2 regions of the Micromonospora sp. CNZ286 genome follow, and region 2 is predicted to be linked to the other one. Evidence: riboswitches for the same ligand, from Rfam matches in the RefSeq annotation. Region 2 holds a riboswitch; the other holds the start of a gene.
What was found. Region 2 has a riboswitch for thiamine pyrophosphate ahead of FHX31_RS04755 (ECF transporter S component). Riboswitches for the same ligand answer to the same signal wherever they lie in the genome.
Positions count from the first base shown of each region.

Region 1 (15,111 bases), 690 kb from region 2:
CCCACGTCGGCCAGCCGCCGGGCCAGCACCGGATCGTCCGAGGTGTACGGCAGCACTGTGAACCCGTCGGCCACCAGTTCCTCGGCGGCGCGCAGCAGCTCCACCCCGTCGGGCAGGAGCGTGCGCTCGTCGCCGATCACCTCCAGCTTCACCCAGTCGGTGTCGAACGCCTCCCGGGCCAGGTGCGCCGTCTTCACCGCCTCCACGGCGGTGCGGCAGCCGGCCGTGTTCGGCAGCAGCCGTACGCCGCAGCGCTCCACCAGGTCGAGCAGGCCGCCCGACCCGCCGGGCGTGGTGTCCACCCGGCGCAGCGCCAACGTCACCAGCTCGGTGCCGGAGGCGCGGATCGCCTGCTCCAGCACGTGCAGGTTGGCCGCGCCGCCGGTGCCGAGGATGAGCCGGGAGCCGAACGCGACCCCGCCGATCTCCAGTGTGGACATCCGCTCACCCGCCCTGGGTGGCGCTGAGTACCTCGACCCGGTCGCCGTCGCGCAGCACGCTCGCCGACCAGCCGCCGCGTGGCACCACCTCGCCGTTGACCGCTACGGCGAGCCCGCGCTTCCGGTCGGTGACGGTGCGGACCACCTCGGCGACGGTGACGCCCTCGGGCAACGTCCGGCCGGTGCCGTTGACGATCAGTTCCACGTGCGCTCCTTCCCGAAGCGGTCCGGGGTGAAGGGGGCGAGCGCGGGATCCGGCTCGCCGGTGACGATCAGCTCGGTGACCAGGTCGGCGGTGACCGGGGTGAGCACGATGCCGTGCCGGTGGTGCCCGGTCGCCGCGAGCACGCCCGGCTGCCCGGGGATCGGCCCGATGATCGGCGCGTTGTCGGGCGTACCGGGGCGCAGCCCGGCGACGGCCTCCACCAGCTCGTACTCGACGAGTTCCGGCACCAGCTCCGCGGCGGCGCGCAGCAGTGTCAGCACGCCACCGGCGGTGACCTCGGTGTCCGCGCGCTCCTCCACAGTCGCCCCGACCACGACCTCACCGCTGTCCCGGGGCACCAGGTAGACCGGCTCGCTGTCCGCGTACCCCCGGATCACGTGCCGGAAGCCCGGCGGACCGCCACCCGGCGCGCGCAGCCGCAGCACCTGGCCCTTGACCGGCCGGACCGGCAGGCCGGTCAGGCTCGCCGCGCCGCAGCCGGCCGCGACCACAGTGACCCGGGCGTCCACCTCGGACAGCGCGCCGACGCGGGCCGGGCGCAGCTCCACGCCGACGCGTTCCGCAGCAGTGCGCAACGCGGCGACCAGCCGTCGCGGATCCACTTGGTGGTCGCCGGGGGCCACCGCGCCGCCGCGCACGCGCGGTGCCAGCGCCGGCTCGCGGTCGCGCAGCTCCGAGGGCCGCAGCGGCGTGATCGGCAGTCCCAGACCCCGTTGGTACGACCACAGCCGCCCCGCCTCGGCCAGGTCGTCGGCGGTGAGCCCGACCACGAGCGTGCCCTCGGTGCGGTAGCCGAGGTCGACGCCGCTCGCCTCGGTCAGCTCGGCCGCGAAGCCGGGCCAGCGGGCGGCGGACCCGACGAGAAGCGCTGTGAGTTCGTGCTCACCGAAGTACGCCTCCGCGACCGGCGACAGCATCCCGGCGGCCACCGACGAGGCGCCCGACCCGGGCCGGTCGTCGTGCACCACCACGCGCAGTCCGCGCTGCGCGCACCGCCACGCGATCGCGAGTCCCACCGGCCCGGCGCCCACCACCGCCACGTCGGTAAGGAAGGGCCCCCTGTTAACGCCTCCGGTAGAGGAAGGGCCCCCTTTTAACACGTCAGCGCCCGCAGCAGCTCGGCGGTGGCGTGCGCGGGATCGGCAGCCAGGCTGAGCGCGCCGACCACCGCCACCCCGTACGCCCCGGCGGCCCGCAGCGCCGACACGCTCGCGGCCGTCACCCCACCGATCGCGATCACCGGGACGCTGACCGCCTCGGCGACCGCGCGTATCCCCTCGGGGCCGATCGGGTCCGGCAGGCCGGACTTGGTGGTGGTGACGTGGCACGGGCCCACGCCCAGGTAGCTCGCGCCCGCATCCACGGCCGTACGGGCGCCCACCGGCTCCCGGGCGGTCGCGCCGAGCACCGCGTCCGGGCCGAGCACCCGGCGCGCGGCTGCGACCGGCAGATCGTCCGCGCCGACGTGGCCCCCGGCGGCGTCCACCGCGAGCGCCACGTGCAGCCGGTCGTTGACCAGGCACTGTGCCCCGTACGGCCGGCACGCCTCGGTCACCCGGCACGCCAGCTCGTACGCCTCCCGGTCGGTGGCGTCGTCCTCCACGCGCACCTGCACGACGAGTTCGGCGCCCGCCACGGGCAGGGCGGCACGCAGCACGGCGAGCGGGTCACGCCCCGGCCGGGTGTCGGTGATGAGATGCAGTCGTCCCAGGGACAGCACGGCAACGCTCCTCCCTGCGCCGGCATTACCCGGATCAGGTTCGACGGTCGGGGGCTCCCAGCCCCCCTCTCAGCCCGGTCCGCACCGGGCTCCCGTGGGTCACTTGCGGCCTACCGTACGACGCCTCCCGCCCGTACGGAACCCCGGGTGAGGTTTTTCCCAGGAACCGTTCACATGCCGTACCGGGGCAACAGGTGATCGTCTCGTCACGACACGCTGCCGGGATGTCCGTTCCCGCCCGTGTCCCGCGCCGCCTGGCGATCCTGCCGTTCCGGGGCAGCCATGCCGTCTCCGAAGGACTGCTCACCTGGACGATGCTGCGCGGGCCGACCTGGATCCGCCTGCTGCCGGACGTGTACGTGCACCGGGACGGACACCGCGCCGACGACCACCGGATGTGGTGCGAGGCGGTGGCGTTGCGCCTGCCGCCGGGTGCCGCACTGGCGGGACGCAGCGCCGCCTGGCTGTTCGGCACGGACGTGCTCAGCCGCGACGCGCCGGTCACCGTGCTGCTGCCGAGCCCGGCCCGCATGCGTCCTCATCCACGGCTGCTGGTGACCCGGTCGCCCCTGCCCGAGTCGGACCGCACCCGGTTCGCGGGGCTGCCGGTCACGACCCCGCTGCGTACCGCGTTCGACCTGGGCCGGCAGGGCTCACTCGCCGAGGCGCTGGTCGCCGTCGACGCGCTGCTGCGTCGCCGGGTCGTGAAGCTGCCCGTCCTGCGGGCCTACGCCGCCGACCGGCCGGGTTGGCCGGGCGCTCCGCTGCTGCGCGAGGTACTGACGATGGCCGAGCCGTTGAGCGAGTCCCCGATGGAGACGCGGCTGCGGCTGCTCCTCCTCGACGCCGGTCTCGGCCCGCTGACCGCCCAGCACGAGGTGCACGCCGGCGGACGCTTCGTGGCCCGGGTGGACCTGGCCTGGCCGGCTCTCCGCCTCGCGGTCGAGTACGACGGCGACCACCACCGGGAACGGGCTCACTTCCGGCGGGACGTGGCGCGCCTGAACGCGCTCCGCGCGGCCGGGTGGGTCGTGCTCCGGTTCACCGTCGACGACGTGCTACGCCGGCCCGACGCCACTGTCGCCCTGGTGCGCCAGGCCCTGGCAGAACGTCGCGCCGCCGCGGCAAACCACTGATCCGCACCCGCAGCCCCCCGCACCCCGGCTCGCAGCCCACAGCCCACAGCCTCGCAGCCCCACAGCCGCAGCCCCACAGCCCCGCAGCCCCGCAGGCCCGAGTCTCGCCCCGCCGCGCCCCCGGCCGCCACCCGCCACCTGGCCGGAGCGGGCCGCCCAAGACAGCACGGGCGTCAGGAGGCCGCCCACAGACACCTATGGCGTTCCACTCGCGACTGAATCTGGCGACGAGTGGAACGCCGTGGGTGTCTGTGGGCCCTCTTGACACCCATACCGTTCCACTCATCGTGAGCGCTGCCCCTGAGTGGAACGCCACGGGTGCCTCCGCGCGCGGGCGCGCGGGCGGGCGGGCGGGCGGGCCACGGTGGGCGCACGCCGCGCGGGGCAAGCCCCGACGCTCGCACGCCAACGAGCGGGCGCACCCCGACGCGCGAGCGGGCGCACCCCCGACGCGCGAGCGGGCGCGTATGTACCGGCAGGGACGGTCAGAGGATGGCGTCCAAGGCGGTCAGGTCGTCGTCGGACGGCTGCCACGTCCCGGCTTCGGCATTGGCCTTCACCTGGTCGGGAGTGGTCGCGCCGGCGATCACCGACGTCACGGCGGGACGGGCCGCCAGGCCGCCGATGGCCACCTGGAGCATGCTGATGCCGCGCTCGGCCGCGTACGCCTCGATCGCCTCGATGACGTCCCAGCGCGCGGCGGCCAGCCGCTCGGCGTACCGGCCGCCACCGGCCAGGCGGCTGCCCGCCGGGGGCGCCTCGCCGCGCTTGTACTTGCCGGTGAGCAGCCCGTTGGCGAGCGGGAAGAACGGCAGCATGCCGAGGCCGAACCGCTCGCAGGCGGGGATCACCTCGTCCTCCACCCCGCGCTCCACCAGCGAGTAGTGGTTCTGCGCGGAGATGAACCGGGTACGCCCCTGCGACGACGCGGTCCAGTCGGCGTCGGCGATCTGCCACCCGGCGAAGTTGGAGTTGCCGAGGTAGCGCACCTTGCCGGCGGTCACCAGGTCGTCCAGCGCGGCGAGCGTCTCGTCGATCGGGGTGCCCGGGTCGGGCTCGTGCATCTGGTACAGGTCGATGTGGTCGGTGCCGAGCCGGCGCAGCGACGCCTCGACCGCGCGGGCGATGTAGCGGCGGGCGCCCCGGGCGCCGTGGTCCGGCCCGTTCGCGCCGTTCATGTCCATGCCGAACTTGGTGGCCACCACCACGTCGTCGCGGCGGCCCTTGAGCGCCTGGCCGAGCAGTTCCTCGGAGGCGCCCTGCGGCTCGCCGTAGATGTCGGCGGTGTCGAAGAAGTTGATCCCGGCGTCGAGCGCGGCGTCCACCACCGCCCGGGTGCCGTCGAGGTCGAGTTTGCGGCCGAAGTTGTTGCAGCCGATGCCGACAACTGACACCACGAGCCCGGAGTCGCCCAGCCGGCGATAGGTCATCTCACTCACGAGATCCACCCTATGCCCGCTGCCCGGGTGTCATCCGGGCAGCGGCAGCACCTGGTCGGCCAGCGTCCGGGCGGCACCGATCGTCGCCGCCAGTTCCTCAGGGGTACGCCCCACCGCGCCCAGCAGCGCCTGCGCCCGCTCGGCGAAGTCCGGCGGCGCACCGGGCAGGCGCCCGGCGGAGACGATCATGCCCTTCTCGTTGACCAGCCACCGCCCGGCCCGGCCGTGCAGCGCGTGGACCAGCACGCCGACCACCCGGAACAGGCAGCCCGCCACGTAGCCGGCGTCACCCCTTGCGGCGCCCTTCGCGGCGCCGTCGAGCAGCAGCCCGATCTCCCAGCCACCGGCGACCAGCGCGGCGCCGAGCGCGGGCGGGTAGTCGACGGTCTCGGCCCGCAGCGCGGTCAGCTCGCCGGTCGGGTCGCCGAGCACCCGCCCGAGCGCCACCTCCCCGGCGTACGCGTGCGAGTAGAAACCGAGCGGATGCCCGGCCTGCGCCTCGACCGTGTAGCGGCCGGCCCGGCAGTCCGCCCAGACCCGGTGCACCCGGTCCAGGTCGCGGTAGATCCAGTCCACCGCCACCCCGCCGACGCGCAGCCAGCCGCCCCCGTCGACCCACGGTCCCCAGCCGCCCGGGGCGGTGAGGTCCACCGGCCCGTCGGCGATCGAGGCGGCCACCGCGCGCAGCCCGGCCAGGTCCGGCGCGCCCCGGTAGTAGAGGCCCACGTCCCAGTCGGAGTCGGGCCGGTGCTCGCCGCGGGCCCGGCTGCCGCCGAGCGCCACCGCGACCACGCCGTCCACCGCGCACAGCCGGTCGGCCAGGTCCCGGTCGATCACCCCACGTCCCAGACCGGCTCCGGCGTCTCCACCACGTCGCCGTCGCCCCGGAACAGCACGAACCGGTCGAAGGTACGGGTGAACCACCTGTCGTGTGTCACCGCGACCACAGTCCCCTCGAACGCGGTCAGCCCGGCTTCCAGCGCCTCGGCCGAGGCCAGGTCGAGGTTGTCGGTGGGCTCGTCGAGCAGCAGCAGCGTCGCCCCGGACAGCTCCAGCAGCAGCACCAGGAACCGCGCCTGCTGTCCGCCGGAGAGCGTGCCGAACCGCTGGTCGCCCTGGCCGGCCAGCTCGTACCGGGACAGCGCCGCCATCGCGGCGTGCCGGTCCATGCCGGCCCGGTGGTCGTCGCCGCGCCACAGCACCTCGACGAGCGTCTTGCCCATCAGCTCCGGCCGGTCGTGGGTCTGCGAGAAGTGCCCGGGCCGGACCCGTGCGCCGAGCCGGACCACGCCGCCGTGGGCGACAGGTGCGAGCGCGGCGGCGCCGTCCACAGGCGTGTTGCCCGGCTCCGGGTCGGTGCCGCCCCGGGCCAGCAGCCGTAGGAAGTGCGACTTGCCGGTGCCGTTCGCGCCCAGCACCGCGACCCGGTCGCCGTACCAGAGTTCCAGGTCGAACGGGTACGTCAGGCCGTCCAGCTCCAACTGCTCGGCGATCACCGCGCGCTTGCCGGTCCGCCCGCCGGTCAGGCGCATCCGGATGTCCTGGTCCTTCGGGGGTACGGGCGGCGGCCCGGCCTCCTCGAACTTGCGCAACCGGGTCTGCGCGGCCTGGTAGCGGGAGGCCATCCCGTCGTTGTACGCGGCCTTCTGCTTGTACATCAGCATCAGCTCGCGCAGCTTCTGGTGCTCCTCGTCCCAGCGCTTGCGCAGCTCGTCGAGGCGGGCGTGCCGGGCCACCCGTGCCTCGTGCCAGCTCGCGAAGCCGCCCGGGTGCACCCAGGCGCTGCCGCCCTCCACCGCGACGACCCGGTCGGCGGTCTGCGCCAGCAGTTCCCGGTCGTGCGAGACGTAGAGCACGGACTTGCCCGACTCGCGCAGGCGCGCCTCCAGCCAGCGTTTGCCGGGTACGTCGAGGAAGTTGTCCGGCTCGTCGAGCAGCAGCACCTCGTCGGGGCCGCGCAGCAGCAGTTCCAGCGCGAAGCGCTTCTGCTGGCCGCCGGACAGCGTGCGGACCGGCCGTTCCCGGGCGCTGTCCCAGGGCAGGTCGAGCACGATGGTGGCGACGGTGTCGAAGAGGACCTCGGCGTCGTACCCGCCGGTCTCGCCCCAGGCGGCGAGCGCCTCGGCGTACGCGAGCTGGGTCTTGGCGGCGGCGGAGCTGTACTTGCCGCGGACCTCGGCCGCCCGCATGGCCGCCTCGGTCTCGGCGAGCCGCCGCCCGGCGTCGCGCAGCGCCGGCGGCGCCAGCGACAGGGCGAGGTCGGCGAGCGTGGACTCGTCGCCGATCATGCCGATGAACTGCCGCATCACGCCCAGCCCACCGGAGCGGGCGACAGCGCCGGTCTTCACCGGCAGGTCACCGGCGACCATCCGCAGCAGCGTGGTCTTGCCGGCGCCGTTCGGGCCGACCAGCGCCACCTTGGCACCCTCACCGACCCGGAACGACACGTCGCTGAACAGCTCACGCCCGTCCGGGAGGATGTGCCCTACTCCTGCCACGTCCACGTATCCCACGCGGGCATCCTGCCCGAGCCGGGTCGGTGGACGACACCGGATTACCGGGTGACCCGCAGCACCCGGTAGCCCTTCTGGCTGGCGTGCCGCTCGACCGACCAGCCCTGCTCGACCAGCCAGCGGTGCAGCGAGTCGCCGCCGAGGTGCCGGGCGACGACCAGCCAGGCCACGCCGTCCGGGGCGAGGCGGGGCAGCCAGCGCAGCAGCAGGCCGTGCAGTTCCGGCTTGCCGATGTGGATCGGCGGGTTGGACCAGATCTGGCTGAAGGTGACGTCGTCCGGCAGGTCGTCGGGCGCGACGGCGCGTACCCGGTCGGCGGCACCGACCCTTGCCGCGTTGGCGGTGGTGAGGGCGCGGGCGCGCTCGTTGACGTCCACGGCCCAGACGGTGGCCTTCGGCGCGACAGTGGCCAGGACGCAGGTGATCGGGCCGAAGCCGCAGCCGATGTCGAGCAGCGCATCGCTGACGTCGGCGGCCGGCAGGTCGGCCTTGCGCAGCAGCACGGCGGTGCCCGGGTCGAGCCGGTCGGCGGAGAAGACGCCGCCGGCCGAGGCGAGCGTGTAGTCGCGCCCGGCGACTGTGAACTCGACCTCGCGGGGGCGGGCCGGGGTCGAGGGCTCAGCTGTGAAGTAGTGGTCGCCGGTCACGCCCGCATTCTCGCACCGGGCCGCAGGGGTTCCGGCGACGGTGTCACGGGCGGGGTCGCACGCCACTCCGCCAGAATTTCCCGATATTACCCCTGAAAGGGACAATCAGTCCTACTCTATGCCACATGGTGTACCGGTACGAGTCCGATGAGGACGCCTTCCTGGAGTACCCGAAGCCCGGGTCGGCCCCGAACGGGCCCGCAGCCACGCCCCCGCCCGCGGGTCCGTCACGCTCCCGCTTCCCCACGCCGTCGCTGCCCCCGCCGCCACGCCCGCAAGCGGCGCTGCCGCCGACCGGCGCGGCCGAGCAGGCCGACCCCGGCGGGCAGGCGGTGGCGGACGACGCCCGCGCACCCGTTCCCGCGCCACCGGCCCCGGCGCCGACACCGGGACGGCCCGCTCCACCACGGGAGCCCTCCCCGGTGCCGCAGCCCGCGCCGCCCATGCCGGCACCCGTACCGGCGGCGGCGAACCGGCCGACGGTGCCGATCCCGGCCAGCCCCACCGCCCGCGCCGCCGACGTCTCCGAACTGCCCCGGACCCGGCGCGCCGAACGCCGCGGCGGCGGCCGGTTCTGGCAGACGCTCGTCGGCGGCGCCGCCGTACTGCTCCTGCTCTCGCTCACCGGGCTCGCCGTCGCGGCCCTGCTCGACGAACGCACCACCACGCCGCCGGCGGGCCAGCCGACCCCGCAGCCGACCGAGTCGAGCACACCGTCCGGCGGCACCGACCTGGACTCCCGGGACACCGACCAGGCGTCGCTCACCGCCAAGGAGGTCTTCCCGACCAAGGACCTGGTGGTCACCGACGGGAAACCGGCCTACCGGGTGCTGAAGACCCAGGCCAGCACAAAGTGCCAGGTCGCGGCCACCGGCGAGATCGCCGACCTGCTGGTCCGGCTCGGCTGCAACCAGGTGGTGCGGGGCACGCTCCGCTCCCCCGACGGCGACCACCTGATCACCGCCGGTCTGTTCAACCTCACCGACGTGGCCACCGCCCAGCGGGTACGCGACCGCATCCGGCCGCTGCTCGACGCGCGCCAGGGACGGTTCCGTGGCATGGCGGCGGGCGACGACACCGACGCGGTGGAGAAGGCCGCGGCCCGGGTCGCCTGGCAGGTACGCGGACACTACGTCGCCTTCTGCCTGGTCACCCGCGCCGACGGGGAACGCATCCCGAGCGACGACGCGACCGCCCGCGAGATCATGTACGACCTGGTCGAACTGCACCTCAACCGGGGTGTGCTGGACCGTCGCGCGGCGGCCGGCACGGCCGGGCAGCCCGACGCCGACTCGGCCGAGGACAGCGCCGGTCAGCGGGGCACGGACTGAGCCTGGCTCAGCCCTCGGCCACCGGCACCCGCAACCGGCGGGTCTCCTCGGCGCGGCGGGCGTACTCGGCCGGGTCGCCCGGGTAGCCCACAGCGACCAGGGCGAGGCCGTGCGCGGGCGCCACAGTCACCTCGCTGGAGCGCTCGCGGCGGGTCAGCAGGCCGGCTGGCCACTGGACCGGCCGCCGCCCGTCGCCCGCCACCAGCATCGCCCCGACCAGGCTGCGCACCATGTTCTGGCAGAACGCGTCGGCCTGCACGGTGGCGACCAGGATCCCGTCCGGGTCGCGCCGCCAGTCCAGCCGGGTCACCTCGCGCAGCGTGGTGGCGTTCTCCTTGCGCCGGCAGTACGCGGCGAAGTCGTGCTCGCCCACCAGCCCGGCAGCGGCGGCGTTCAGGGCCGCCAGGTCCAGCGGCTTCGGCCAGGCCAGGGTGTCCCCGCGGCGCAGCGGCTCGGCGCCCCACGGGGCATCGGTGACCCGGTACTCGTAGCGCCGGAACGTGGCCGAGAACCGGGCGTCGAAGTCGGCGGGCACCTCGGTCATCGCGCGTACCCGGACGTCCGGGGGCAGGAGCCGGGCCAGCCGGCGCAGCAACCGGCCCTCGTGCTCCCGCCACACGGGAGTCGGCAGGTCGAGGTGGCAGACCTGCCCGGTGGCGTGCACACCGGCGTCGGTACGCCCGGCCACTGTCAGGCCGGTCGCCGTGCCCGCGCCGAGCACCAGGTCCAGCGTCTGCATGAGCACGCCGGCCACTGTGCGCCGGGCCGGCTGGGGCGCCCAGCCGGAGAAGTCGGTGCCGTCGTACGAGACGTCCAGCCGCAGCCGGGTCCGCTCGTCCACCTCGTACCTCCTGTCGACGGCGACGGGCCCGGCACCCCCGAGGGGATGCCGGGCCCGGTCGAGCCTGATGTCAGGCCTTGTCGTTCTCGGTGGCCTCGTCGCTGTCCTCACGGGCGGCGGCGGTGTCACCCGACGCGGAGACCGGCGCCTCGGCGTCCTGGTCACCGGCGCTGGAGCGCGGGGTCTCCTCGGCCGGGGCCAGGGCCTCGACCTTGTCCTGCTGGGCGGCCTTGCGGGCGGCGGTCTTCTTGTTCGCCTTCGGCTCGGCGACCTGAAGCTCCTCCACCAGCTCGATGATCGCCATCGGAGCGGCGTCACCCTTGCGCGGACCGGTCTTCACGATCCGGGTGTAGCCACCGTTGCGGTTGGCGTACCGGGGCGCGATCTGGTCGAACAGGGCGTAGACCACGTCCTTGTCCTTGACGACGCCCAGCACGCGGCGGCGCGAGGCGAGGTCGCCACGCTTGGCCTTGGTGATGAGCTGCTCGGCCAGCGGACGCAGCCGCCGGGCCTTCGTCTCGGTGGTCTGGATCTTGCCGTGCTGGAACAGCGCGGTGGCCAGGTTGGCCAGCATCAGCCGCTCGTGCGCGGGGCTGCCGCCGAGGCGGGGGCCCTTGGTGGGCGTGGGCATGCTTGGTGCTCCTCAGGTGTGGCGGCAGCGCGGACTAGAGCTGCTCGGTCTCGCGGTAGTCGTCGGTGTCGTAGTCCGCCTCGCCGAAGGCGTCCACGACGTGCGCCGGGTCGAAGTTCGGAGCCGAGTCCTTCAGCCCCAGGCCCATCCCGGCGAGCTTCATCTTGACCTCGTCGATCGACTTCTGACCGAAGTTGCGGATGTCGAGGAGGTCGGCCTCGGTACGCCCGATGAGCTCACCAACGGAGTTGATGCCCTCGCGCTTGAGGCAGTTGTAGGAGCGGACGGTGAGGTCCAGCTCCTCGATCGGCAGGGCCAGGTCCGCCGCCAGCTGGGCGTCCTGCGGGGACGGCCCGATGTCGATGCCCTCGGCGGTCTCGTCCAGCTCCCGGGCCAGCCCGAACAGCTCCACCAGCGTCGAACCGGCCGAGGCCAGCGCGGTACGCGGGCCCATCGACGGCTTGGTCTCGACGTCGATGATGAGCCGGTCGAAGTCGGTCCGCTGCTCGACACGGGTCGCCTCGACCCGGTACGTCACCTTGAGCACCGGCGAGTAGATCGAGTCGACCGGGATCCGGCCGATCTCGGCGCCCGCCTGCTTGTTCTGCGCCGCGGTGACGTAGCCGCGACCCCGCTCGACGGTCAGCTCCATGTCGAGCCGGCCCTTGCCGTTGAGGGTGGCGAGCTTCAGGTCCGGGTTGTGCACCGAGACACCGGCCGGGGGCTGGATGTCACCGGCGGTCACGTCGCCCGGGCCCTGCTTGCGCAGGTACATGCTGACCGGCTCGTCGTGCTCGGAGCTGACGCACAGCTCCTTGATGTTCATGACGAGCTCGACCACGTCCTCCTTGACGCCGGGGATCGTGGTGAACTCGTGCAGCACACCGTCGATCTTGATCGAGGTGACCGCCGCACCCGGGATCGAGGACAGCAGCGTACGCCGCAGCGAGTTGCCCAGCGTGTAGCCGAAGCCGGGCTCCAGCGGCTCGATGGTGAACCGGGAGCGGGTCTCGTTGATCGACTCTTCGGAGAGAGACGGTCGCTGGCTGATGAGCATCTTTTCTCTTCTCTTCCGGGGCGCCCGCTATTTGACGCCCACGACACAACTGTTCCGGTGGCCCGCCCCGGAGGACGGGCCACCGCAACGAGCCCTTACTTGGAGTAGAGCTCGACGATCAGCTGCTCCTGGACCTGGGTGTCGATCACCTGGCGGGCCGGGAGCGAGTGCACGAGGATCTTCATCTGGCTCGGGATCGCCTCCAGCCACGCCGGAACGGTCCGCGAGCCGGCCTCACCCTGCGCCACGAGGAACGGGGTGAGCTCCTTGCTCTTGGCACGCACCTCGATGATGTCGTGCTCCTTGACGCGGTACGACGGGATGTCGACCTTCTTGCCGTTCACCGTGAAGTGGCCGTGCTTGACCAGCTGACGGGCCATGTCCCGGGACTTGGCGTAGCCGGCCCGGTAGACCACGTTGTCCAGCCGCGACTCGAGGATCTGCAGCAGGACCTCGCCGGTCTTGGCCTCCTTGCTCACGGCCTCTTCGTAGTAGCCGCGGAACTGCTTCTCCAGCACGCCGTAGACACGACGGGCCTTCTGCTTCTCACGGAGCTGGAGCAGGTACTCCGTCTCCTTCGTGCGGCCGCGGCCGTGCTGCCCGGGCGGGAACGGCCGGGACTCGAACGGGCACTTCGGACCATCGCACTTGCTGCCCTTGAGGAACAGCTTCATCTTCTCCCGCCGGCAACGGCGGCAGTCAGCACCGGTGTAACGAGCCATCTCTCTCTAACCTCTCAGACCCGGCGACGCTTCGGCGGACGGCACCCGTTGTGCGGCTGCGGCGTGACGTCGGAGATCTGCCCGACCTCGAGGCCGACTGCCTGCAGCGAACGGATGGCGGTCTCCCGGCCGGAGCCGGGGCCCTTGACGAACACGTCGACCTTGCGCATGCCGTGCTCCATCGCGCGGCGCGCGGCGGCCTCGGCGGCGAGCTGCGCGGCGAACGGAGTCGACTTGCGGGAGCCCTTGAAGCCCACCTGGCCGGAGGAGGCCCAGGAGATGACCGCACCGGTCGGGTCCGTGATGGACACGATGGTGTTGTTGAAGGTGCTCTTGATGTGCGCCTGCCCGTGGGCGACGTTCTTGCGTTCCTTGCGCCGGACCTTCTTGACGGCGGCTCCGGCACGAGCCTTCGGTGGCATAAGTCTGTGCGCTCCTAGTTACTTCTTGCCGGGCTTCTTCTTGCCGGCCACGGTCCGCTTCGGGCCCTTCCGGGTCCGCGCGTTGGTCTTGGTGCGCTGGCCACGCACGGGCAGACCGCGGCGGTGCCGGATACCGGCGTAGCAGCCGATCTCGACCTTGCGGCGGATGTCAGCGGCGACCTCGCGGCGCAGGTCGCCTTCAACCTTGTAGTTGCCCTCAATGTGGTTCCGGAGCTCGACGAGCTCCTCGTCCGTGAGGTCCCGAACGCGCTTGTCCGGCGAGATGCCGGTCGCGGCGAGCGTCTCCAGGGCGCGGGTGCGACCGACCCCGAAGATGTAGGTGAGCGCGATCTCCATCCGCTTCTCGCGGGGGAGATCCACGCCGACTAGACGTGCCATGTGCGGGCGTACTCCTCGTGATGTTGTGGCGGAGGTGTGGACCCGTCCCACCCCGCTACCGGCCGTCCCTGTCCTTCCGGCGTCAAGAACGCCGGCGACCGGGATCGGTCGCTGCCCGAGCGGGCCCCGGCCTCCGACCGGGGGTCAACCACGAGGGGGTACGCGCTGCGCACCCGACCGCGGCTGAGACGAGCTGGTGATGTGTGGGGCGTCAGCCCTGGCGCTGCTTGTGGCGCGGGTCGGTGCAGATGACCATGACCCGGCCGTGCCGGCGGATCACCCGGCACTTGTTGCAGATCCTCTTGACGCTCGGCTTGACCTTCACGGTTGCCTTACTTCCCATCTGGCCCGGACCCGCGACACAGCGCGACCCGGACGTCGAAGACGGACACGGAAACGTCCCGGCCGCCGTCAGGCTTACTTGTAGCGGTAGACGATGCGCCCGCGGGTCAGGTCGTACGGCGAGAGTTCGACGACGACCCGGTCCTCCGGCAGGATGCGGATGTAGTGCTGCCGCATCTTGCCGCTGATGTGAGCCAGCACCTTGTGACCGTTCGCGAGCTCCACCCGGAACATGGCGTTCGGCAGGGGCTCGATGACCCGACCCTCGATCTCGATGGCTCCGTCTTTTTTCGGCATGTCCTCCGCTGTCCTGACGTCGGTTACTCCGGACGGCCCACAACGTCTTACACGGGTGAACTGACTAAGATCAGGAAACCCGCGCCAGCCGCGGCTCCGACTCCCACCGAAGCGCAGGGTGGGCATGGCGGAGTGGACGCTGTGCGCCGATCAGAAAGTGTACGCCGACCCGTACGTGCTCGCCAAACCGACCGGCGCGACAGTCACCCGGACGGCTCAGATATGACGCAGGTCACGTCTCCGGAAGCTCGCGCTTCGCCCGCCGGCGGGCTTCCCGCTCGACCTGCTTGCGCCGCCGGCGTTCGGCGTCCTTCTCCGGCGCTCCGGTGGCCAGCCCCTGCGCGGTCTGGTAGAGCAACACGGCGCCCCACGGGCCGAGCACCCAGAGCGGCCAGTAGTCGTCGAACTCGAACTCGCCCTCAGCCAGCTGGGAGACGAACCAGATCGCGGTGAGGATCAGGGCCACCTTGAGCCACGGCCCCCAGACCCCCAGCAGCCAGGCGCTGCGCGCCCCGCTCACGGCCTCCGTGCCCGGGACCGCGACCCCGCCCTCCCCGGCCGCACGAGGCGCCGGCAGGGGGCGCCCGGCCGGGCCGGCGCCGGGCAGGTCGGTCAGCAGCTCGTCCAGCTCGCCGTAGGTCTTCGACCCGTACGCCCGGCGCAGCCGGTCGTCGTACTCGTGCAGGTCGAGCCGGCCCTCGTTCAACGCCGCCCGGAGTCGCTCCGCGGTGGCCTCACGGTCCGCGTCGGCCGCCCGCATGCGGTTGCGCTCCTCCATGGGAGCAAGCATGTCACCCGATCGCCAGCCCGGCACGACGTGGCCGGTCATCCGGGGCGGCCGGGGCCCCGATCAGGCCGGGGAGTCCACCGATGTCTGCCGCTTGGTCACCAGGTCACCCAGGCGGGCCCGTCCGCCGTCCTCGGCGGTCAGCACCCACACGCCGTCGT
Region 1 covers NZ_JACHIZ010000001.1:297,754-312,864, reverse strand. The annotation lists gene FHX31_RS01615 (thiazole synthase) at 1-440, opposite strand, end outside; gene thiS (sulfur carrier protein ThiS) at 445-645, opposite strand; gene thiO (glycine oxidase ThiO) at 636-1,766, opposite strand; gene thiE (thiamine phosphate synthase) at 1,760-2,386, opposite strand; TPP riboswitch at 2,381-2,492, opposite strand; gene FHX31_RS01595 (DUF559 domain-containing protein) at 2,611-3,522, shown strand; gene FHX31_RS01590 (aldo/keto reductase) at 4,008-4,970, opposite strand; gene FHX31_RS01585 (nucleotidyltransferase family protein) at 4,992-5,798, opposite strand; gene FHX31_RS01580 (ABC-F family ATP-binding cassette domain-containing protein) at 5,795-7,474, opposite strand; gene FHX31_RS01575 (class I SAM-dependent methyltransferase) at 7,516-8,121, opposite strand; gene FHX31_RS01570 (hypothetical protein) at 8,247-9,452, shown strand; gene truA (tRNA pseudouridine(38-40) synthase TruA) at 9,460-10,293, opposite strand; gene rplQ (50S ribosomal protein L17) at 10,364-10,924, opposite strand; gene FHX31_RS01555 (DNA-directed RNA polymerase subunit alpha) at 10,959-11,981, opposite strand; gene rpsD (30S ribosomal protein S4) at 12,077-12,703, opposite strand; gene rpsK (30S ribosomal protein S11) at 12,718-13,125, opposite strand; gene rpsM (30S ribosomal protein S13) at 13,144-13,524, opposite strand; gene rpmJ (50S ribosomal protein L36) at 13,736-13,849, opposite strand; gene infA (translation initiation factor IF-1) at 13,942-14,163, opposite strand; gene FHX31_RS01525 (DUF1707 SHOCT-like domain-containing protein) at 14,396-14,941, opposite strand; gene map (type I methionyl aminopeptidase) at 15,014-15,111, opposite strand, start outside.
Region 1: another riboswitch for thiamine pyrophosphate. It lies ahead of thiE (thiamine phosphate synthase); the one in region 2 lies ahead of FHX31_RS04755 (ECF transporter S component).

Region 2 (15,111 bases):
GGCCATGGCGCTGGGCCTGTTCGCCGCCGGCACCGGGGTCTGGGTGGCCGCGACCGCCGACACCGCCCCCGGCGCATCGGTGGTGCTCGTGGCGATCGGCTCGTTCCTGCTGGTCGCGCTCGCGGCGGCCGGTGTGCGGGCGCTGCGGCGGCGGGTGCGGGCCGACCGGGCCACGCCCCCGTCCGAGCCGGTCGAGCACGAGGTGCTGCTGCGGTGAGGCCCTGCCCGCCGGCGCAGCTGGGATTGGTTACCGTTACAGGGTGACCGGCACGAACGGGTACGACGCCTTCGAGGGTGCGGGTGACCTGCTGCGCGCGCTCTCGGCCCCGATCCGGCTCGCGATCGTCAGCGAGCTGGCCGAGGGCGAACGCTGCGTGCACGAGCTGGTCGAGAAGCTCGGCGCGCCGCAGCCGCTGGTCTCCCAGCACCTGCGGGTGCTGCGGGGCGCCGGGGTGGTGCGCGGGTCGCGGCGCGGCCGGGAGATCGCGTACGCGCTGGTCGACGACCACGTCGCGCACATCGTGGCGGACGCGGTCAGTCACGCCGGTGAAGGGTCGCACTGAGCGGGAAATCGGCCACGTGCCGACGCGCCCGCGCCGTGGGACGCTGTCCGGCGTGAAGATCTACGCCGACCGTTTTCCCACCGCCGTCCGCCAGTTCCTCACCGACCTGCTCGTGGTCGTCTGGGTGTACGCGGCGATCCGCTTCGCGCTGTGGCTGCACGACGTGGTCGAGAAGCTCGCCGTACCGGGGCAGAAGCTGGAGGGGGCCGGCGGCGGACTCGCCGACAACCTGGCCGACGCCGGCGGCAAGGTCGGCCGGGTGCCGATCGTCGGCGACGAGCTGACCGCGCCGTTCACCCGGGCCGCCGACGCCGCCCGCTCGGTCGCCGAGGCGGGCCGCGACCAGCAGGAGCTGGTCGGGCAGCTCGCGCTCGGGCTGACCGTCGCGGTGCTGGTGTTCCCGCTCGGCCTGGTGCTGTTCGGCTGGCTGCCGCTGCGCCTGCGCTGGATGCGCCGGGCCGGCGCGGCGAAGGCACTGGCGGGCGTCCCGGCCGGCCGGGACCTGCTGGCGCTGCGCGCGCTGGCCGGTCAGCCGCTGTCGAAGCTGACCCGGATCGCGCCCGACGTCGCCGAGGCGTGGCGGCGCGGCGACGACGCGACCGTCGACGCGCTCGCCGCGCTGGAGCTGCGCGAACTGGGGCTGCGCGGCGGCCGGTAAGGTGTGCCGGTGCTGTACTTCCTGATCGTCGTCGCCGTGCTGCTGCTGGGATACGCAGGCGTGCTGGTGAGTTTCGTCCGCAAGGGCCGCAAGATCCCGCCGTCGGCGTACCTGGTGCTGGCCGGCCTCAACGGCCTGATCCTGGCCGGCATCCTGGCCTGGGCGATCGCGCGCTGACCGCCCGGCGGCCGCCCTCGGCGGCCGTCCGGGCGGCACGGCCGCCTGGTGGTCCGGTCAGCCGGCGGGCGGGATGCGACGGCGTACGTCCTGCTCGGTGGACGGCCCCGGCTCCCAGCGGGCCACCCAGGGCAGGTCGGCGGGCGGGGTGACGACACCCTCCTCCACCGAGGCGTACCGGCCGGCGACGATCCGCTTGGCGGCGGCCACGTCGACCGAGTCGGTGTTCGACCACAGGCCGGTGAACAGCTCGTCGACGCGCAGCCGCGCCTGCCGGCAGAACAGGTCGGCCAGCTCGACGTTCTCCGGGTGCGCGTCCCGCTCGGCGTAGGCCCGGACGCAGACCGCGCTCATCGCGAACAGCTCCGCGCCGATGTCCACCACCCGGCCGAGGAACGCCTGCTTGCGCTCCATCTTCCCCTGCCAGCGGGACATCGCGTAGAACGTCGACCGGGCCAGCTTGCGGGAGGTCCGCTCGACGTGGCGCAGGTGCCCGGCCAGCGGCCCGAACTCCTGGTACGCCCCGGGCGTCTGCCCCTTGCCGACGGCGAGCGTGGGCAGCCACCTCGCGTAGAAGGCGCCGGCCCGCGCGCCCGCCTTCGCCTTGCGGCCCAGCCCCGCGTCGGGGTCGATGATGTCGCCCGCGACGGACAGGTGCGCGTCGACCGCCTCGCGGGCGATCAGCAGGTGCATGATCTCGGTGGAGCCCTCGAAGATCCGGTTGATCCGCAGGTCGCGCAGGAGCTGCTCGACAGCGGCCGGCCGTTCCCCCCGGGCGGCGAGCGAGTCGGCCGTCTCGTAGCCGCGCCCACCGCGGATCTGGATCAGCTCGTCGGCGATCCGCCAGGCCATCTCGCTGGCGTAGAGCTTGACCAGCGCCGCCTCGATCCGGATGTCGTTGCGGTCGTCGTCGGCGAGCATGCAGGACAGGTCGAGCATGGACTCCATGCCGTACGTGGTGGCGGCGATGAAGGCCAGCTTCTTCGCCACCGCCTCGTGCTCGCCCACCGGGCGGCCCCACTGGACCCGGTCCGCCGCCCACTCGCGGGCCACGTTGAGCGCCCACTTCCCGGCGCCGACGCACATGGCAGGCAGCGAGAGCCGGCCGGTGTTCAACGTGGTCAGCGCGATCTTGAGGCCCTTGCCCTCACCGCCGATCACGTTCTCCTTCGGCACGAACACGTCGTGGAACCGGGTGAGGCTGTTCTCCAGGCCGCGCAACCCGACGAAGGAGTTGCGCCGCTCCACGGTGATGCCGTCGCTGTCGCCCTCCACCACGAACGCGGTGATGCCGCCGCGCCGCCCCTCGCCGGCCGGCACCCGGGCCATCACCACCAGCAGCGTGGCGAGCGTGCCGTTGGTGGCCCAGAGCTTCACCCCGTTGAGCCGGTAGCCGGTGCCGTCCGCGGTCGGCTCGGCGGTGGTGGCGAGCCGGGCCGGGTCGGAGCCGACGTCCGGCTCGGTGAGCAGGAACGCGGAGACCTCACCGGCGGCGAGCCGGGGCAGGAACCGTTCCTTCTGCTCGGGCGTGCCGAACATCTTCAGCGGCTGCGGCACGCCGATCGACTGGTGCGCGGAGAGCAGCGCGCTGACCGCCGGGTTCACCGAGCCGACGAGCATCAGCGCCCGGCAGTAGTGCAGGTTACTCAGCCCCAGCCCGCCGTACTGACGGTCGATCTTCATGCCGAACGTGCCGAGCCCGGCCAGGCCGTGGAACACCTCGTCGGGGATGCGCGCGTCCCGCTCGATCGCCTCGCCGTCCACCTCGGACGTCAGGTACGCGCGCAGCGAGCCGAGGAACTCGTCGGCGCGGGCCACCTCGGCCGGATCGGGGCGGGGCCACGGGTCGATCAGGTCGAGCCGGAAGCGGCCGAGGAACAGTTCCTTGCCGAAGCTGGGCCGGTCCCAGGCCGACTCGCGGGCGGCCTCGGCGACCTGCCGGGCCTCCTTCTCGGAGACCTGGCCCGCCTCGGCGGGCAGCGGCCCCGCGCCGTCTGGTGACTCGGGCCGGCTGTTCTGTGTCGTGGTCACGGCTGCCTCCTCGTCGGTCCGGCTGCGTCGACGCGTTCGACGAAAACGACGCTACCCCCGGGTGTTACCCAGGGGTAGCGCTGCGTGCACGTCCGATTTGGCGGACGGTCAGTCGGTGAGCGTCTGCGGGTTGTCGTCCTCGTCGTCGATGTCGTCCTCACCCCAGTTGCGCCGGCTGAACGGCAGGATGGCCCAGAAGATCAGGAACCAGAGGCCGGTGAGCGCGCTGAGCAGGAACGCGATCGGCCGGTCCAGCACGAAGTCGGTGACCAGCAGGACCGAGCTGACCATCGCGATCAGCATGAAGAACAGGCCGCCGGTGGCCATCCGGTGGGCGAACCGGACCAGCTCCGGCTTACGCCCCTGCCGGAACAGCGCCCGGTGGAACGCGACCGGAGAAATGATCATCGCGGCGGACGCGGCGGCGGTCAGCAGCGCCACGATGTAGACGTCGCGCTGGAACTCCGTGGTCCGGCCGAACCCGTTGCTGAACGGCAGCGTCAGCAGGAAGGCGAAGAGGATCTGCACGCCGGTCTGCGCGACCCGCAGCTCCTGCAACAGATCGGCGAAGTTGCGCTGCCAGCGCTGCTTCTCGGATTCCTTGGACACTCGCGGACCTCCCCGGGAGACGGCACGGCCGGCGGGTGAACGCCCACCGGCAGGACCGCCTGTGCCCCGTACGGATGATCACGAAACCGGTTCAGGAACCGCGGCGGATCCGGCCCGCGTACCGTGCCTCCAGTTCGGCGTTGTGCTCGTCGCCGCCGGTGATGTTCGCGGACAGGTAGACCGGCGGGCGCTGCCCCGCCGCGACCAGCCGGGCCACCACCTCGGCGACGATCTGCTGGGCGAGCAGCGCCGCGGTGATCGAGGAGACCGCGCCGACCGCGCCGCCGCCCGGCAGCGGCAGCGTGGCGTCGCCGTACGGGGCGCCGTTGTCCAGCACCACGTCGGCGAAGTCGGCGAGCTTGCGGCCGGACGGGTGCCGCGAGGTCATCCGCGCCGAGTGCTGTGCCGACGTGATCGCCACCAGGCCGTGCCCGCGTTCCTTCACGATGGACGCGAACTCGACCATCGCCCCGTTCACGCCCGAGTTCGAGGCCAGCACGAACACGTCCTGCGGCCGGATCGGCGCCAGCTCGTAGAGGCGGTGCGCCACGGCCGGGTCGCGCTCCAGCTTCGGGCCGAGCACGTCGGCCGGGTCGCCGCCGATCAGCACCAGGTCACGCAGCGCGATCCGGTTGGTGGGCACCAGCCCGCCGGCCCGGCCGGCGATCTCCATGGCCAGCGCCTCGGAGTGCCCGGTGCCGAACGCGTGCACCACACCGTCGGCGCGCAGCGCCGCCGCGATCAGGTCGGCCGCGTCGGCCACGTTCTGCCGCTGCTCGGCGGCGACCCGGCCGATCGTCTCGGTCACCACCGCCAGGTACGCCTCGGCGCTCACCGTCATGCCTCCTCCGTTCCCGCGCACCGGGCGAGGATCGCCTCGGCCAGCGGGCCGGGCGCCTCGTCCGGGATCCAGTGGCTGACGCCGGACAGCGTCACGAACCGGTAGTCACCGGTGACGTGCGCGGCGCACGCCTGCGCGGCCGTCCGGCCGATCGCCACGTCCTTGTCGCTCCACACGAACGTGGTGGGCACCCCCACCGGGGCGACCGCCTTCATGTCCGCACCGGTCATCGCGCGGTACCAGTTCAGCGCCGCCGTCAACGCGCCCGGCTCGCGCATCGGCTCGGCGTACCGGGCCACCACGTCGGCGTCGCCCACTCCGCTCAGCAGCTTGCGCAGCGTGGCGCCGTTCCACGCCAGCAGCACCTTCTCCGCCGTACCGGGCTTGCGGAACAACGCGATGTAGGCGGACTTGACCTTCTGCCGGGGGTCGGTGGCGAGCGCGTGCCCCATCGCGGCCGGGTGCGGCACCGACACCGCGGTCAGCGTCCGCACCCGCTCCGGGTGCGCCGCCGCCAGCCCCCACGCCACGATCGCGCCCCAGTCGTGGCCGACCACGTGGGCGCCGGTCACCCCGAGTGCGTCCAGCACCGCGGCCGCGTCGGCCACCAGCTCCGGAATCCGGTACGCCCCGACGTCGGCCGGACGCGCGCCGGGCGAGTAGCCGCGCTGGTCGAGCGCGTACGTGCGCAGCCCGGCGGCGTGCAGCGCGGGCGTGACCGCGTCCCACTCACCGGAGTGCTGCGGGAAGCCGTGCAGCAACAGGACCGGGTCACCGTCCTCGGGGCCGCCGGCGCGTACCTCGAACGTCAGTCCCCGCGCATCCACCAGCATGATCGCCACCATACCGACACTCGCCCTGCTGGGCCGGGGCCCGTGGTCGGTGCTAGCGTCTGCGACGAGACAACTTCACATCCGACAGGGGAGCGCACAGCGCTGAGAGTGCGGGCCGGTGCCCGCAGACCCTCGAACCTGATCTGGGTAATGCCAGCGCAGGGAGTTCGGTCGACCTCCAGCCGCGTCGCCGTCCGGTGACCACCGGGCGCGGCGTGCGTCTTCTCCTGGTTCACCTCGACGAACTGGGAGCCAACCGTGAACCACACCGACAGCAACCGCTGGCGTACCGTCGACATCGTCGTCGCCTCGGTCATCGCCGTCGCCTTCGGCGTCGTCTTCTGGGCCTGGGGCCTGCTCTGGAGCGCCACCGACGCGGCGTTCGCGTTCTTCCCGCCGGCCCAGGCCGTGCTATACGGCGTGTGGCTGATCCCGGCGGTGCTCGCCGGCCTGATCATCCGCAAGCCGGGCGCCGCGCTGTACTGCGAGACGGTGGCCGCGATCATCTCCGCCCTGCTGGGCAGCCAGTGGGCGAGCATCGTGATCCTCCAGGGCCTGATGCAGGGCATCGGCGCCGAGCTGGCCTTCGCCGCGTTCCGGTACCGCTCGTTCCGACTGCCGGTGGCGGTGCTGGCCGGCGCGCTGACCGGTCTCGGCGCGGCGATCTTCGACTTCGTCTACTGGAACAAGGCTTTCGACTTCGCCTCCTACCGCCTCCCGTACGCGCTGATCACGATCGTCAGCGCCACGATCGTCGCCGGTCTCGGCGCGCACGTCCTCACCCGCGCGCTGGCGAACACCGGCGTCCTGGACCGCTTCCCCGCCGGCCGCGACCGAGCCCTGGTCTGACGCCTCCATCGTGTCGATCATGAAGTTGACGGCCGTTTCGGCACCCGTCATCGCCGTCAACCTCATGATCGACGGAGAAGAGGGGGTGGGTGGGCGGTGAGCGGGGTGGTGCTGCGGGGGTTCGGGTGGCGGCACGGGGGACGGAAACGCTGGGCTCTGCGCGGGGTGGATCTGCGCGTGGAGAGCGGCGAGCGGGTGCTGCTGCTCGGACCCTCCGGCGCCGGTAAGAGCACGCTGCTGGCCGCGCTGGCCGGGCTGCTGCCGGAGGACTCCGGCGAGCAGGAGGGCACCGTCGAGATCGACGGGCTGGACCCGCGCAAGGCCCGCGAGCGCGTCGGCATCGTCTTCCAGGACCCGGAGACCCAGCTCGTCATGGCCCGCTCCGGCGACGACGTGGCGTTCGGGCTGGAGAACCGTGGCGTACCCGCCGGGGAGATCTGGCCCCGCGTCGACGAGGCGCTGCACCGGGTCGGTTTCCCGTACGACAGGGACCGCCCCACCGCAGCGCTCAGCGGCGGCGAGCAGCAGCGGCTGGCGCTGGCCGGCACGCTCGCGCTGCGTCCCGGGCTGCTGCTGCTCGACGAGCCCACCGCCAACCTCGACCCGGCCGGCGCCACCCTGATCCGCCGGGCCGTCGCGAACGCGCTCGACCCGGACACCACGATGGTCCTGGTCGAGCACCGGGTCACCGAGGCGCTGCCGCTGGTCGACCGCGTCGTCGTGCTGGAACCCGGCGGCGGGGTGCGCGCCGACGGGCCGCCCGAGGCGGTCTTCGCCGCGCACGGCGACGCGCTGGCCGCCGCCGGGGTCTGGGTACCCGGCCACGTCGCGCCACCCCGGCACGCCACCACGCCGCCCGGCGACGTGCTGCTCACCGCGGAGCGGCTCGGCCTGCCGCCCCGGCTCGACCCCACCGATCTCCGGGTACGCGCCGGCGAGGCGCTCGCCGTCCTCGGCCCCAACGGCGCCGGCAAGTCCACACTGGCGCTGCTCCTGGGCGGCCTGCTGAAGCCCGGCACGGGCGCCGTCACCGCGTCGGCGGAACTCGCCGGGCGGGACGCGCGAACTCCCCCGCACCGCTGGCGGGCACCCGCGCTGGTACGCCGGATCGGTTCGGTGTTCCAGGACCCGGAACACCAGTTCGTCACCGCCACGGTCCGCGACGAGCTGGCGCTCGGCCCGCGCCGCACCGGCCGGCCCGAGTCGGCGGTGACCGCCACCGTCGACGAGCTGCTGCACCGGTTGCGGCTGGACCGGCTGGCCGGCGCCAACCCGTACACCCTCTCGGGCGGGGAGGCGCGGCGGCTGAGTGTGGCGACGGCCCTGGCCACCGCGCCCCGCCTGCTGATCTGCGACGAGCCCACGTTCGGCCAGGACCGGCGGACCTGGCTGGAGCTGGTCGACCTGCTCGCCGAGCTGCGCGACGCCGGGCACGGCGTGGTCGCGGTGACCCACGACGAGGACTTCGTCGCCGCGCTGGCCGACACGACGCTCACCCTGCACCGCTCCCCCGACGGGGTGGCCACGTGATCGGCCTAGAACCGGTCGCCGCACCCGGCGCCCCGCTGGCCCGGCGCAACCCGGTGGCGAAGCTGGCCGCCGCTGTGGTCTTCACGCTGATCCTGGTGGCGACGCTCGACCCGGTGGCCCCGGCCATCGCCATCGCCGTCGAACTCGCGGTGCTGCCGCTGTTCGGGGTCCGCTACCGGGTGCTGGCCCGCCGGGCCTGGCCGCTGCTCGCCGGTGCCGCCGGCATCCTGATCACGCTGGTGCTCTTCGCGGCCGACCGCTCCGGCCGGGTGCTGGTCGAGGCCGGCCCGGTCCTGGTCACCGAGGGCGTCCTCGTCACCGCGCTGGGCCTGGTGCTGCGGATGCTCGCCGTGGCGCTGCCCGGCATCGTCGTGTTCGCCACCACCGACCCGACGGACCTGGCCGACGCGCTGATCCAGAACGCGAAGACGCCCGCCCGGTTCGCCATCGGGGCGCTCGCCGCGTTCCGGATGGTGCCGCTGCTGGAACAGGAATGGCGGATGATCAGCATGGCCCGCCGGGCCCGCGGCGTGGACGCCGGCCGCAACCCGGTGGCGAAGCTGCGGCTGTTCGCGTCCACCGCGTTCACGCTGCTGGTGGGCGCGATCCGGCGGGGTACCCGGCTGGCCGTGGCGATGGACGCCCGGGGCTTCGACGCGGGTACGCCGCGCACCGTGGCCCGCCCGCAGCGCTTCACCCGCGCCGACGCCCTGCTCGTGGCGGGCGCCGCGCTGCTGGCCGGCGGTGCCCTGGCCACAAGCATCGCCCTGGGCACCTTCCGCCCCTTGATCGGCTGACCCCGGGCCCGCCCCGCCTCCCCGTCCCCGCCGCCCTCACCCCGCCCACCCTCGCCCCGTTGATCATGAAGTTGACGGCACCGGTTGCCCGTTTTGTCGCCGCCAACTTCATGATCGACAGGGCTGGAGTGGATCTTGGTACGGGATGGCCCTTCTAGGGGCCGGAATCGTCCAAGATCTCTGGGGGGACGCCCGGGCAGGCCCCCGATGAGGGGCCTGCCCGGTGAGCGGCTGGCCGGGAAGGGCTGTCGGTCAGCTGCGGCGGAAGGCGTAGAACCGGGTCTGGCCGGCGCGCTGACTACGCCCGGTGAACCGGGCCTGCCGCCCTGCCGGTGGGCCGGACCGGGGCGGCGTCGCGGATGCGCCCGGCAGGACCGGGGTCTCCAGGGACTCCGAGGGCGGCACCGACTCCGGGGACACGGCGGACGCCACCGGCTCCGTGGGGAGCACCACCGCGGGTGGCGTCACCGTGAGCGCGTCGAGCTTCGGCGGGGTCACCTGCGGCGACGACTGCTTGCGGGACTTCTTCGGATTGCGCTTCGCGGGCATTCGCGGGCCTCCTGTCGTGCGGGCGCGCCGACCGGGACGCGCCGAGCGGGGGCTCCGGTGCGTTCCGATCACGACAGACACCGCGACCGACGGTGGCGGGGAAGGAATGCGGACGCCCGGAGCAGGACGGGTCCACGGCACTGGCGGCGGTGGACCGGGCTCGGAGGTGGGGCGTCACTTACGCATGCGGCAACGCTATCCCGCGGCCCGGAGACCCCGCACCCGAATTACCGGAGAGAACGCGAACGCGCCCGCGCGAGACGCACGGCCACCCGGCGATCACGCCCTGTCGACGTCCCCGCCCGCTCCCCCGGCGACCGCGATACGGTCGCAGAACGGCAGCACGAACGAGAGGTGGCGGTACGCATGGCAGAGCAGGCGACGGCGCAGATCGGGGTCACCGGTCTGGCGGTGATGGGCCGCAACCTGGCCCGGAACCTGGCCCGCAACGGCTTCGCCGTGGCGGTGCACAACCGGTCGCCGGAACGTACCCGCAGCCTGGTCGCCGAGCACGGCGACGAGGGCACGTTCGTGCCGTCGGAGTCGCTCGCGGACTTCGTCGGCTCGCTGGAGCGGCCCCGCGCGGTGATCGTGATGGTGAAGGCCGGCGCGCCCACCGACGCGGTGATCGACGAACTGGTCCCGCTGCTGGAGGAGGGCGACATCGTCGTCGACTGCGGCAACGCGCACTTCGCCGACACCCGCCGCCGGGAGGAGGCGCTGCGCGCGCACGGGCTGCACTTCGTCGGCACCGGAGTGTCCGGCGGCGAGGAGGGCGCGCTGCTCGGTCCGAGCATCATGCCCGGCGGGTCGGCCGAGTCGTACCGCAAGCTCGGGCCGATCTTCGAGAAGATCGCCGCGCAGGTGGACGGTGAGCCCTGCTGCCGGCACATCGGGCCGGACGGCGCGGGCCACTTCGTGAAGATGGTCCACAACGGCATCGAGTACGCCGACATGCAGCTCATCGCCGAGGCGTACGACCTGTTGCGGGCCGGTCTGTCGGCGAGCCCGGCGGAGATCGCGGAGATCTTCCGGGAGTGGAACGGCGGCGAGCTGGGGTCGTTCCTCATCGAGATCACCGCCGACGTGCTCGGCCACACCGACGCGGCCACCGGCCAGGCGTTCGTGGACATCGTGCTCGACCAGGCCGAGCAGAAGGGCACCGGCCGCTGGACCGTGCAGAGCGCGCTCGACCTCGGCATCCCGATCACCGGCATCGCCGAGGCCACATTCGCGCGGTCGCTGTCCGGGCACGCCGACCAGCGCGAGGCAGCCCGCCGGGTGTTCGCCGACGCGGGTGAGAAGTGGCAGGTGGACGACCGGGACGCGTTCGTCGAGGACGTGCGCCGCGCACTGCTCGCCAGCAAGATCGTCGCGTACGCGCAGGGGTTCGACCACATCCGGGCCGGCAGCCGGGAGTACGACTGGGACATCGACCTGGGCGGCACGGCCACCATCTGGCGGGGCGGCTGCATCATCCGGGCCGGTTTCCTGGACCGGATCCGGGAGGCGTACGACGCGGAGCCGGACCTGTCGACGCTGCTCGTCGCGCCGTGGTTCGCCGAGCGGGTCAGCGACGGCGTACCGGCCTGGCGACGGGTGGTGGCCGACGCGGCCCGGGCGGGCGTGCCGGCCCCGGCCTTCGGGTCGTCGCTGGCCTACTTCGACGCGCTGCGGGCGCAGCGGCTGCCGGCCGCGCTGATCCAGGGCCTGCGGGACGACTTCGGCGCGCACACCTACCACCGGGTGGACCGGGCCGGCTCGTTCCACACGCTCTGGGCGGGCGACCGCTCCGAAGTGGAGGCGTGAGCCGCGCAGACAGCCCCGCCGGACGGTTCACCAGGCCCGCTGACCGTCCGGGTCGGGCGCCCAGCCGGCGGCCGGCTCACCCGACGCCAGTTCGCCGATCTCACCGGAGCGGACCGCCGGGGTGTGCCCGAGGTCGGCGCACCACCGCTGGGCGACGTCGGCGCACAGTGCGGCCACCGCGTCCCGGCGGGCCGGCTCCACCAGGTCGGCGGCGGCCAGGGCAGCAGTCATCTCGTACCGGAGATCGCGCATCCTCCACCCCCGTGGCGGGCGCGCACCCGGCGGCGCGCCCTGCGCCGATCGTAGAGCGGAACGCCCCGCGCCCGGCGGGAAAGCCGGATGCGGGGCGTCACGGTCGGGCCGGACGTCGCGGTCAGAAGAACCGGCGACGCCTGGCCTTCTGCGGCCGGATCAGGTCGGCGCCCTTGGTCAGCAGACGGCTCACCCCGGACGGGCCACGACGGGCCTCCAGGGTGTGGCTGAGCCGGCGCGCGCCGGCCGCCGCCAGCGGCACGGCGACCGCCATGACCGCCCACTGCGCGATCCGCTTCTGAATCATGTGGTTCACCTCCGCGTTTGCTGTCTGGAGGTATCGGTACCCAGCGCGGCCCGTCGGTAAGCGTGACCTCAGGCGCCCGGGGCGACCGGGTTGGGCAGGGCGCCGCCGAAGCGGCGGTCGCGCTGGGCGTACAGCTCGCAGGCGTACCAGAGGTGGCGGCGGTCGAAGTCGGGCCAGAGCGTGTCCAGGTAGACCAGCTCGGCGTACGCGGTCTGCCAGAGCAGGAAGTTGGAGATGCGCTGCTCGCCGGAGGGGCGCAGGAACAGGTCGACCTCGGGCACCTCGGGGTGGTAGAGGTAGCGCGCCACCGTCTTCTCGTTCACCTTGGCCGGGTCGAGCCTGCCGGCCGCGACGTCGCGGGCGATCCCGGCGGCGGCGTCGGCGATCTCCGCCTGGCCGCCGTAGTTGACGCAGAACTGCAGCGTCAGCGTCGAGTTGCCGCGCGACATCTCCTCGGCGGTCTGCAACTCGGAGATGACGCTCTTCCACAGCCGGCCGGCACGGCCCGACCAGACCACCCGGACGCCCAGGTCGACGAGCTGGTCGCGGCGGCGGCGGATGACGTCCCTGTTGAAGCCCATCAGGAAGCGGACCTCGTCCGGCGAGCGCCGCCAGTTCTCGGTGGAGAACGCGTACGCCGACAGGTAGGGGATCCCCATCTCGATCGCGCCCTCGACGGCGTCGAACAGGCTGTGCTCGCCCTGCTCGTGCCCCTTGGTGCGGGGCAGCCCACGCTCCTTGGCCCAGCGGCCGTTGCCGTCCATCACGATGGCGACGTGCCGGGGCACCGCGGCGGGCGGCAGCGCCGGCGGACGGGCGCCGGAGGGGTGCGGGGTCGGCGGCACCGGCTCGCGGCGGGTCGCCCTCGTCGATCGGATCACTCGGTCATCTCCCTGTTCACTCCGGCGACGGGCCCGGCGCCGGAGCGCGGCGGGACCACATCCGGCCCCGCGCCGCCGGGCGACGGGACCGCGCCGGCCGCCGGGGCACCCCGGTCGACCAGCGGCAGCGAGCGTAGCGCGCGCTCCAGATGCCACTGGAGGTGCGCCGCGACCAGTCCGCTGCACTCCCGGCGTACGCCGGTCTCTGCGGCGTCGGCGTACCCCCAGTCGCCGGAGGTCAGCGCGGACATCAGCTCCAGCGTGGCGGGCGCGGGGTGGGCGGCGCCGGGGGGCCGGCAGTCCGGGCAGACGGCGCCGCCGGCCGGTACGGAGAACGCGCGGTGCCGGCCCGGCTCGCCGCACACCGCGCAGGCGACGAGCGCCGGCGCCCAGCCGGCGAACGCCATGCCGCGCAGCAGGTACGCGTCGAGCACCAGCGTGGTGGCGTGCTCGCCCCGGGCCAGCGACTTCATCGCGCCGAGGGTGAGCTGGAACAGCCGCAGCGACGGCTCGCGCTCGACCGGGGTGAGTCGCTCGGCGGTCTCGGCGATCGCACTGGCCGCCGTGTAGCGGGGGTAGTCGCCGAGGAACCGCTTGCCGTACAGCTCGATCGCCTCGACCTGGCTGACGGTGTGCAGCGAGCTGCCCTGGTTGCCCTTGGGATCACCGGCGAGCTGGAGGTCGACATGCCCGAACGGCTCCAGCCGCGCGCCGAACCGGCTCGTGGTGCGCCGCACGCCCCGGGCCACCGCGCGCAGCCGCCCGTGCCGGCGGGTGAACAGCGTGATGATGCGGTCGGACTCGCCCAGCTTCTGCACACGCAGCACCACCGCGTCGTCGCGGTAGAGCTGTCGGCGGTACCCGGCCATCAGGCCATTCTCCCTCCGGGTGCGATCTCAGGGTCGGCTCGGGGTGGACGGTCGGGCGATCCCCGATGTGCCGGGCGTCGGGCCGGACCTAGTGTGCTGGCCATGGCTTCGCTCCGCACCGCTCCCCGGCTACGCAGCGCTTTCCGGCTACGTGGCGCTTTCCGGCTACGTGGCGCTTTCCGGCTACGTGGCGTGGTGGCCGCCACCGCGGCCAGCGCCCTCATCGTCCTCGCCGGGTGTGACACCCTCTCGTTCCGCCGCCTCGACTTCGACCAGACCGAGCGGACGAAGATCACGAAGATCACCGTGGACGACGACGGCGCCGGCGACGTCGTGGTCCGGGCGAACGGCCCCGCCGACCAGGTACGCATCAAGCGCGTGGTCCGCTACCAGGGCGACGAGCCGACCAGCCGGTACGAGGTCAAGGGAGACGAACTCGTCCTGCCCACCGACTGCGGGCACCGGTGCAGCATCTCCTGGGAGGTGACCGCGCCGCCCGGCGTGGTGGTGCGCGGCGGCACCGGCTCGGGCAACGTCGACCTCAGCGACGTCGGCGCGGTGGAGTTCACGCTCAGCTCCGGCGACCTGACCATCAGGGGCGCCACCGGCGAGGTCCGCGCCTCCACCACGTCGGGCAACATCCGGGTCGTCGAGGCGGCCGGCCCGGTGCGGCTGCGTGCCCGCTCCGGTGACATCGAGGCCCGCCGGCTCGCCTCCGCGATCGACGCCGAGACCACGTCCGGCAACATCGTCGTCGAGCTGGACCAGCCGGCACCGGCCCGGGTGCACGCCACGAGCGGAGACGTGGACCTGGCCGTGCCGGCGGGCCGCTACCGGGTGCGCGCCACCGCGACGTCCGGCGACACCGACGTGCGCGTCACCGACGACCCGACCGCGTCGGTGCAGCTCGAAGCATCCGCCACCAGCGGCAACGTCACGGTCAGCACCCGCTGAGCGGACGGCGCACCTGGGCGGGCCGCGCCCGGTGGCCGCTCAGTCGGGCCGCGCCCGGTGGCCGCTCAGTCGCCGCCGGGCGTGTCCCGCCGGGCCGCCCGGACGCCGTCGCCCCGGCCGGGGTCCTCGGCCGGGCGGCGCGGCGCCGGCACCCGCGCCCCGACGCTCACCAGCGCGTCCTCCGCCCCGGCGGGGGCCGGGCTGGCCGGGGCGGCCGCCGCCCGGTCGGCCACGGTCCGCCGCGGCTTGCCGGGGACCAGTTCGGGGGTACGCCGGGCTGCGACGTCCTCGACCCAGCCGACCAGAAGCGTCACCACGCCGACGAGCGCGAAGACCAGCCCCACCCGCAGCCACAGGCCCACCGGGTCGCGCGGCGACCAGCCGACCAGGCCGACGAGCGGGGTGAGGAGCACCACGAACGGCATGTGCCAGAGGTAGATCGTCAGCGCACGCCGGTTCACCACCGTCACCGCCCGGCCGAGCGCCGGCACGCGGTCGACCCAGGTCACCCCGGCCGGGGCCCGGCCGATCGCCACCAGGATGAACGCGGCCGACCAGAGCGCGTTGCCCAGCGGGATGTCGTTGATGTCGAATCCGCGCGG
Region 2 covers NZ_JACHIZ010000001.1:985,474-1,000,584, reverse strand. The annotation lists gene FHX31_RS04795 (metal ABC transporter permease) at 1-217, shown strand, start outside; gene FHX31_RS04790 (ArsR/SmtB family transcription factor) at 261-563, shown strand; gene FHX31_RS04785 (hypothetical protein) at 616-1,221, shown strand; gene FHX31_RS04780 (hypothetical protein) at 1,231-1,398, shown strand; gene FHX31_RS04775 (acyl-CoA dehydrogenase family protein) at 1,456-3,429, opposite strand; gene FHX31_RS04770 (DUF6328 family protein) at 3,538-4,038, opposite strand; gene FHX31_RS04765 (sugar isomerase domain-containing protein) at 4,130-4,879, opposite strand; gene FHX31_RS04760 (alpha/beta fold hydrolase) at 4,876-5,712, opposite strand; TPP riboswitch at 5,789-5,895, shown strand; gene FHX31_RS04755 (ECF transporter S component) at 5,971-6,561, shown strand; gene FHX31_RS04750 (ABC transporter ATP-binding protein) at 6,658-8,091, shown strand; gene FHX31_RS04745 (energy-coupling factor transporter transmembrane component T family protein) at 8,088-8,888, shown strand; gene FHX31_RS04740 (hypothetical protein) at 9,141-9,437, opposite strand; gene gndA (NADP-dependent phosphogluconate dehydrogenase) at 9,804-11,246, shown strand; gene FHX31_RS04730 (hypothetical protein) at 11,274-11,498, opposite strand; gene FHX31_RS04725 (hypothetical protein) at 11,620-11,805, opposite strand; gene FHX31_RS04720 (isoprenyl transferase) at 11,874-12,650, opposite strand; gene recO (DNA repair protein RecO) at 12,683-13,555, opposite strand; gene FHX31_RS04710 (DUF4097 family beta strand repeat-containing protein) at 13,658-14,509, shown strand; gene FHX31_RS04705 (acyltransferase family protein) at 14,575-15,111, opposite strand, start outside.